Azospirillum brasilense: one gene and its partner. The protein of the gene in region 1 interacts with the protein of each later gene in a pairwise test. Links are inferred from orthologs where the notes say so. Each region holds a gene or a part of one and is shown in the gene's direction. Other genes may lie near its edges.

Region 1 (2,842 bases):
CGTCCACGGCGACGACGGTGCGCCCCGCCATCGCCTCGACGACCTCCTTCGCCATGCCGTCGAGCGGGCGGGCGAGCCCGGCCCCGAACAGCGCGTCGATGACCAGGGGGTTGCCGTCCAGCAGCCAGGGATCGGCGGCCTCCACCGGGCCGGTCCAGCGTCCGGCCGCCACCGCCGCGTCGCCGCGCAGGGCGGAGCGCGACCCCAGCAGAGCCAGCCGCACCGGCCAGCCCGCTTCAAGAAGAAGGCGGGCGATGACGAACCCGTCGCCGCCGTTGTTGCCCGGCCCGCACAGGACCACGGTCGGGTGCGGCGCCCAGCGCTCGCAGACCGCGCGCACCACCGCGGCGCCCGCCGCCTCCATCAGCACAGGCCCCGGCACGCCGCCCGCCATGGTCAGCGCGTCGGCGCGGTACATCTCCGCCACGGAAAGCAGTTCGTCCATCGCCTCCACCCGCCGCAATCCCGCATCACCGTCACCCGGCACAATAAGCACCGCGACGGCCGCAGCATAGCCGGGCACAGGAGGAATGAAAGGAATGGCCTGTTTGGCACAGGAATTGGAAGGAAGAACTGGGGCGATGGATGGGACTCGAACCCACGACCGCTCGGACCACAACCGAGAGCTCTACCAACTGAGCTACCACCGCCACCGGGGGACGGAATGAACCGTCCGCAAACACCCCACCCGCCGCCTCGATCGATGCAACGCCCGCGTGAACTCCTCACGAGGAAGGCGCATCCACCGTCAAGGGGGACTGGGGCGATGGATGGGACTCGAACCCACGACCGCTCGGACCACAACCGAGAGCTCTACCAACTGAGCTACCACCGCCACCGGGGCCGCCTATTTGCCCCAAGGGACGGGTTGGGTCAAGCTCTATTTTCCACCATGTTCATCAATGTGAAAAGCCGGGCGAAAAGTCCGCGTTACCCCATCCGAACGGGTATGGCTGCGCGGATTGCTTGCAGCTTGTGCACAAATATTGTTCACTTCGCCCTATCCGTTGGCAGTCGCGTGCCGCCCACGGTGGCATCGTCCCGCGGCGGCCCGGCATCCCACGCAGCCGGATCGCAACCGCTCCGATTGGCACGCAACGTGCTTTACATCGGACCGTCGGCAGAGCCGTGGACGGTGCCTGCCGGCGTTGGCACCTCGTACACGAGAGACCCATGAAGAAGATCGAAGCCATCATTAAGCCGTTCAAACTCGACGAAGTGAAGGAAGCCCTTCACGAGGTCGGCATCAAGGGCATCACCGTCACCGAGGCCAAGGGCTTCGGCCGTCAGAAGGGGCACACCGAGCTGTACCGCGGCGCGGAGTATGTGGTCGACTTCCTGCCGAAGGTGAAGATCGAGGTGGTGATGGAGGACTCCCTGGTGGAGCGGGCGATCGAGGCGATCCAGCAGGCCGCCCACACCGGCCGCATCGGCGACGGCAAGATCTTCGTCACCCCCGTGGAAGAAGTTGTCCGCATCCGGACCGGCGAGAAGGGAGGCGACGCGATCTGATCGCGTCCCACGAACCCGACCACCGGCCACCATGAACCAGCCCTGCCCACAACCGATGCAGACCGAACCGACCCGGGTCGGATTGACGCAAACCGGACCAACGCGGGCCGGCGCGCGGCGCGCGGAACGATCCGTGCGCGGGTGCCCATCCGGGCGCGTCTTTTTGTGCTGCCACATTGTGTGCACGGGAAAGGCATGACATAACGTCCGCCGCGAGCGCCGTCACCCGCCCCTCGAAGAACGGTCGGTTTGACGCAGCGGGACCCAAACCTCTTAAGCGTGGAAAAAGAGATATGTCCGACATCAGCAAGGTCTTCGACCTGATCAAGGAACACGACGTCAAGTACGTGGACCTCCGCTTCACCGACCCGCGCGGCAAGCTGCACCACACCGCCCAGCACGTCTCGACCATCGACGAGGACGTGTTCGAGGACGGCATCATGTTCGACGGTTCCTCGATCGCCGGCTGGAAGGCGATCAACGAGTCGGACATGATCCTCCAGCTCGACCCGACCACCGCCGTCATGGACCCGTTCTCGGCCCAGCCGACGCTGAACATCCTCTGCGACGTCTACGAGCCGTCGACCGGCCAGCCCTACGCCCGCTGCCCGCGCGGCATCGCGAAGGCCGCCGAGAAGTACATGGCGTCGGCCGGCATCGGCGACACCGCCTTCTTCGGTCCGGAAGCCGAGTTCTTCGTGTTCGACGACGTGAAGTTCAAGGTCGAGATGAACAAGGTGTCCTACGAGTTCGACTCGGAGGAAGGCCCGTACACCTCCGACAAGGACTATGAGGACGGCAACCTCGCCCACCGTCCGGGCGTCAAGGGCGGCTACTTCCCGGTCGCTCCGGTCGACAGCGGCTCGGACCTGCGCGCCGAGATGCTGAGCGTCCTCGCCGAGATGGGCGTGCCGGTCGAGAAGCACCACCACGAGGTGGCCGCCTCGCAGCACGAGCTGGGCATCAAGTTCGACACGCTGGTCCGCACCGGCGACAACATGCAGTACTACAAGTACGTCGTGCACAACGTCGCCCATGCCTACGGCAAGACCGCGACCTTCATGCCGAAGCCGGTCTTCGGCGACAACGGCTCGGGCATGCACTGCCACCAGTCGATCTGGAAGGAAGGCCAGCCGCTGTTCGCCGGCAACCAGTACGCCGACCTGTCGGAGATGGCGCTGTACTACATCGGCGGCATCATCAAGCACGCCAAGGCGCTGAACGCCTTCACCAACCCGTCGACCAACTCCTACAAGCGTCTGGTCCCGGGCTATGAGGCTCCGGTGCTGCTGGCCTACTCGGCCCGCAACCGCTCGGCCTCCTGCCGCAT
Region 2 (5,095 bases), 1.2 Mb from region 1 along the record:
CCGGGCTTCTCGCCATCGTCGGCGGTCCCATCGCCGCGCCGCTGGCGGCCATCGTCGCCGCCGGCCTGGGCGGCGTCGCCATCAAGGATTACCTGGACGAGCTGACCAGCCACCCCGACACCGACGAGTTCAGCCGCGCGCTGGAGGCCGGCGGGGTCATCCTGTGGGTGCGCACCGCCGAGGTGGAGGACGAGGTGGAAGCCGCCGAGATTCTCGAAGGCAACGGCGGCGCCAACATCCACCTGTCGGTGCGCGAGGAATAAGACGGGAAGAAACGCCGTCCGTCAGGCGGCGCAGGCGCGCCAGTCGCCTCCGCCGCCGACCACGGTCAGCCCGCGCAGGCGGAACTGCGCCCGCACCACCGCGGCCCAGCCCTTGCGGATCTGGGCGATCTTGACGGCGTCGGACGCCTTGGCGTCGGTGGCGGTGCCGCAGATCTCGAACAGAAGCGCGTCGCCGATGGAGCCGGGGCACAGCGCCAGGGCGTGAACCAGCCAGGCCATCAGCTCGGCCGGGGTGTGGCGCGGCAGGCCGCGCTCCGCCAGGGTCAGGGCGTTCCCGAGGTTCGCCAGCTCCCGCCGTGCCGTTCCGGGGTTCGGGATCATCAATGGCCTCCCTCGCGCGTGTCTCACGGACGACTCCTTACCTCTTTGGAATGGAGCGCGTCAGTGACGGCCATCACAGCGGCACTCCGAATGGGATCATGCAGGAAACAGACGGCAGCCACTTTTGGTGTGCCGCGTGCGAATTATCCTCTTTCCCGTTATAGTCGGGACGCCGCACGGTTCGTCGCATCCCTCGCATCCCTGGGAAGGCTCACGTTTTGTCGATGCTCTCCACCCGCGCCACCTCGGCCGACGCGTCCGACACCAAGGACGCCGGCACCGCCAACATCCCCAACAAGCGCGCGATCCTGTCCCGGCGCAAGCTGGCGGAGGACCTGGAGACGCTGGTGGCGGAGCATGGGACCGGCGACAAGCTGCGCCCCGCCCTGATCGCCCGCCTGCGCGGCGCGCTGAACGACGGGCGGGCGGAGGTGCGCGCCCGCTTCGAGGCCAAGGGATCGGGCGAGGACTGCGTGCGGCAGAACTGCTACCTCGCCGACGGGGTGGTGCGTTCGCTGGCCGACCTGACGGTCACCCACATCTTCCCCTCGCCCAACCCGACCTCCGGCGAGGTGTTCGACATCGTCGCCACCGGCGGCTACGGCCGGGGCGAGCTGGCGCCCTTCTCCGACATCGACCTGCTGTTCCTGCTGCCCTACAAGCGCACCCCGCGGGTGGAGCAGGTGGTGGAGTACATGCTCTACATCCTGTGGGACCTCGGGCTGAAGGTCGGCCACGCGGTGCGCAGCGTCGACGACTGCATCCGCCAGTCCAAGGCCGACGTCACCATCCGCACCGCCATCCTGGAGTCCCGCTACCTCTGGGGGCCGCGCAAGCTGTTCACCGAGTTGCGCCGCCGCTTCGACCGCGAGGTGGTGGCCGGCACCGGGCCGGAGTTCGTCGAGGCCAAGCTTGCCGAGCGCGACAACCGCCACCAGAAGCTGGGCGACAGCCGCTATGTGCTGGAGCCCAACCTGAAGGACGGCAAGGGCGGCCTGCGCGACCTGCAGACCCTGTTCTGGATCGCCAAGTACCTGTACCGGGTCGAGGACGTCGACGATCTGGTCGGCAAGAAGGTGCTGCTGCCGGAGGAGGCGCAGCGCTTCGCCAAGGCGCAGAACTTCCTGTGGACCGCGCGCTGCCACCTGCACTACCTGACCGGGCGCATGGAGGACCGGCTGACCTTCGACGTGCAGACGTCGATCGGCAACCGCATGGGCTACACCGACCACGCCGGGACCAAGGGCGTGGAACGCTTCATGAAGCATTACTTCCTGGTCGCCAAGGACGTGGGCGACCTGACCCGCATCTTCTGCGCGGCGCTGGAGGCGGAATCGAAGCGCCCGCCCAAGTTCAACATCCTGCGGCTGGCCGCACTGGCCCGCCGCAAGGACGTGGACGGCTTCGTGGTGGACGGCGAGCGGCTGAACGTCCGCAGCGACCGCCAGTTCAAGGACGAGCCGCTGGACATGATCCGGCTGTTCCACACCGCCCAGCAGAACGACATCGACATCCACCCCAACGCGCTGCGCGCCATCACGCGCTCGCTGTCGGTGGTGGGGCCGAAGCTGCGCGCCGACCCGGAGGCCAACCGGCTGTTCCTGGAGATCCTGACCGGCCGCAAGGACCCGGAGATCACGCTGCGCCGCATGAACGAGGCCGGGGTGCTGGCCCGCTTCATCCCCGACTTCGGCCGGGTGGTCGCGCAGATGCAGTACGACATGTACCACGTCTACACGGTGGACGAGCACACGCTGTTCGCGCTCGGCATCCTGCACAAGATCGAGATGGGCGAGCTGGCCGGCGAGCTGCCGCTGTCGTCGGAGGTGATCCACAAGGTGGTGTCGCGGCGCGCGCTCTATGTCGCCGTGCTGCTGCACGACATCGCCAAGGGCCGCGGCGGCGACCATTCCATCCTCGGCGCGCGGGTGGCGGAGAAGCTGTGCCCGCGGCTCGGCCTGACGGCGGAGGAGACGGAGACGGTCGCCTGGCTGGTGCGCTGGCACCTCGCCATGTCCTACACCGCCTTCAAGCGCGACCTGGAGGACGACAAGACGGTGCGCGACTTCGTCTCGCTCGTCCAGTCGCCGGAGCGCCTGCGCCTGCTGCTGGTGCTGACGGTGGCGGACATCCGGGCGGTCGGGCCGCAGCGCTGGAACAACTGGAAGGCCACGCTGCTGCGCGAGCTGTACAACCGCTCGGAGGAGGTGATGTCCGGCGGCCTGTCGGTCGAAGGGCGCGGGCGCCGCATCCAGGCCGCCCAGGCGGCGCTGCGGGCCGAGCTGACCGATTTCGACGACGCCGATTTCGACCGGCATCTCGCGCTCGGCTACCCCGCCTACTGGCTGGCCTTCGACGCCGAGACGCTGGGCCGGCAGGCGCGGCTGGTCCGCGAGGCGCTGCGCGACGAGCGGCCGCTGACCGTCAACACGCGCATCGACCGCGGCCGGGCGATCACCGAGGTGACGATCTTCGCCACCGACCACCACGGCCTGTTCTCCCGCCTCGCCGGGGCGCTGGCGGCGGCGGGGGCGGACATCGTCGACGCCCGCATCTTCACCATGACCAACGGCATGGCGCTCGACGTCTTCACCGTGCAGGACGCGGCGGGCGGCGGCGCCTTCGAGAGCGGCGACAAGCTCGCCAAGCTGTCGGTGATGATCGAGAAGGTGCTGTCCGGCCAGCTGAAGCCGCTGCACGACCTTGCCAAGCGCAAGGCCCCGCACGCCAGCCGCACCCGCGTCTTCCACGTGCCGCCGCGCGTGCTGATCGACAACAACGCCTCCACCACCCACACGGTGATCGAGGTCAACGGGCGCGACCGCCCCGGCCTGCTCTACGACCTGACCCGCGCGCTGACCAACCTGACCCTGCAGATCTCGTCCGCGAAGATCTCGACCTACGGGGAGAAGGCTATCGACGTCTTCTATGTGAAGGACGTCTTCGGCCTCAAGGTCACCCACGAGAGCAAGCTGGCCCAGATCCGCGAGCGGCTGCTGCACGCGCTCGCCGATCCGGCGGGGTGAGGACGGGGCTTTAGGAAAGCTGGTCTTCCGCCCAGCCGTCGAGCGCCTTGGCGGCCAGACCGGCCAGAACGCCGGTCGCCATGCCGGCGGCGTAGTCGGACGCCCAGTGCCGCTCGGTGGCGAGGCTGGACCAGCCCACCGCCGCGGCGAAGCCCAGGCTGACCATGGTCGCCGGGGACAGGCCGCGGTTCAGCCCGACCGCCGTGGTCAGGGCCGACACGTTGATGGCGTGGCCGGAGGGGAACGAGGCGTGCTTGCCGTCGGCCTTGCCCCAGCGGCTGGGGTCGCGGCCCTCGTTCGGGCGGGCGCGGCAGACGACGCGCTTGATCCCCTTACCGGCCACCGTCCCCAGCGCGATGGCGAGCAGCCCTTGCCGGGCGAGGCGCGACCAGCCCGGCTTCTCCATGCCCAGCCCGGCGGCCCACAGAGCGCCCAGCGCCGGCATCAGCACCATGCGGGAGCTGGGCACCTGGAGCCCGTCGCGCAGGGCCGGCACCTCCGCGCCCAGGGCGACGGCCTTGCGGCGGGCGGTTCCGTCCAGCCCGTTCACGCCGTCCAGGACGCGGTCCGTGAAACCCTCGTCGCTCATCTCGCGGATCTCCCAAAGCACGCCCCCATCGCCGCGGGGGCCAAGCGTAAACAGCCGCGCTGGCGTTTCGTGCCCGCATGGTCCCGCAAGGCAGGGGTGCCCGGCCTGAGGGGCGGCGCCTTGGCAATCGCCGACCATGCCAACATCGGCCACACAATCCCTCTCCCGCCCCGGGAGAGGGGGGCGCTGAAGGCGCCGGGTGAGGGTCGTTCGGAGGATCAACGAGCCGATCCTTGCCCGCACCCTCACCCTTCCCACGCTGCGCGTGGGCCCCTTCCCTCTCCCGGTTCGGGAGAGGGAGGAGTCGGCGATTGCCAAACCGGCCCGCTGCGGCGCCTTGGCAATCGCCGACCACCGGCCCGGACATCGGCCAGACATCGGCAAGACCACCCCATGAAATCCCGAGTCGCGACTCGCCCGCTCCACCCGGCCTTGGCAATCGCCGACCAATGCCCGAGTCGTGCCGAGTCATCAATGATTCCCACAAGGACCCTTGGCGAACGCCGACGAGTCTTCTGGCAATCGCCGACGCACCCCCGAGTCGTCCCCAGGCAATCGCCGACCTAGCAAATAGACTCCAGCAATTAGGTCTCAATTAGCCTCGTCGGCGATCGCCAAATGGACTCTCCCGGCGGTGCATGATCGACTGCAGGCAGAATGGACGGGGGGACCTATGGGCGACGTGCACCAACTCATCATGACGCATGGCCGGCGCGAGGCGCGGAACCTCGTGGACCCGAAGCGGGCCAGCGTCGTCGATGTCGCGGCGGCGGTGCTGGAGGACGAGTCCAACGCGCTGGGCATCACCTATTCCGGATTCTGCCTGACCAGCCTGCCCCACCGGAAGCTGGCGCCGGACGCCGAATGGCGCCGCG

Evidence for each region.
Region 2: the proteins of D3869_RS12945 (region 1) and D3869_RS07445 interact in binary tests that used the Escherichia coli proteins (3 or more experiments, as listed by UniProt). The link is inferred for Azospirillum brasilense from one-to-one orthologs.

Annotation. Positions count from the first base shown.
Region 1 is NZ_CP032345.1:2,714,165-2,717,006, reverse strand. It holds D3869_RS12945 (P-II family nitrogen regulator), read left to right. Parts: upstream 1-1,173; coding sequence 1,174-1,512; downstream 1,513-2,842. Other genes in the region: glnA (type I glutamate--ammonia ligase), read left to right, coding at 1,806-2,842; D3869_RS12960 (NAD(P)H-hydrate dehydratase), read right to left, coding at 1-445. UniProt on the Escherichia coli protein: P-II indirectly controls the transcription of the glutamine synthetase gene (glnA). P-II prevents NR-II-catalyzed conversion of NR-I to NR-I-phosphate, the transcriptional activator of GlnA. When P-II is uridylylated to P-II-UMP, these events are reversed.
Region 2 is NZ_CP032345.1:1,532,759-1,537,853, forward strand. The notes cover bases 457-3,831. They hold D3869_RS07445 ([protein-PII] uridylyltransferase), read left to right. Parts: upstream 457-829; coding sequence 830-3,631; downstream 3,632-3,831. Other genes in these bases: D3869_RS07440 (hypothetical protein), read right to left, coding at 457-605; D3869_RS07450 (phosphatase PAP2 family protein), read right to left, coding at 3,642-3,831. Outside these bases: D3869_RS07435 (hypothetical protein), read left to right, coding at 1-263; more of D3869_RS07440, read right to left, coding at 285-456; more of D3869_RS07450, read right to left, coding at 3,832-4,220; D3869_RS07455 (replication protein RepA), read left to right, coding at 4,894-5,095.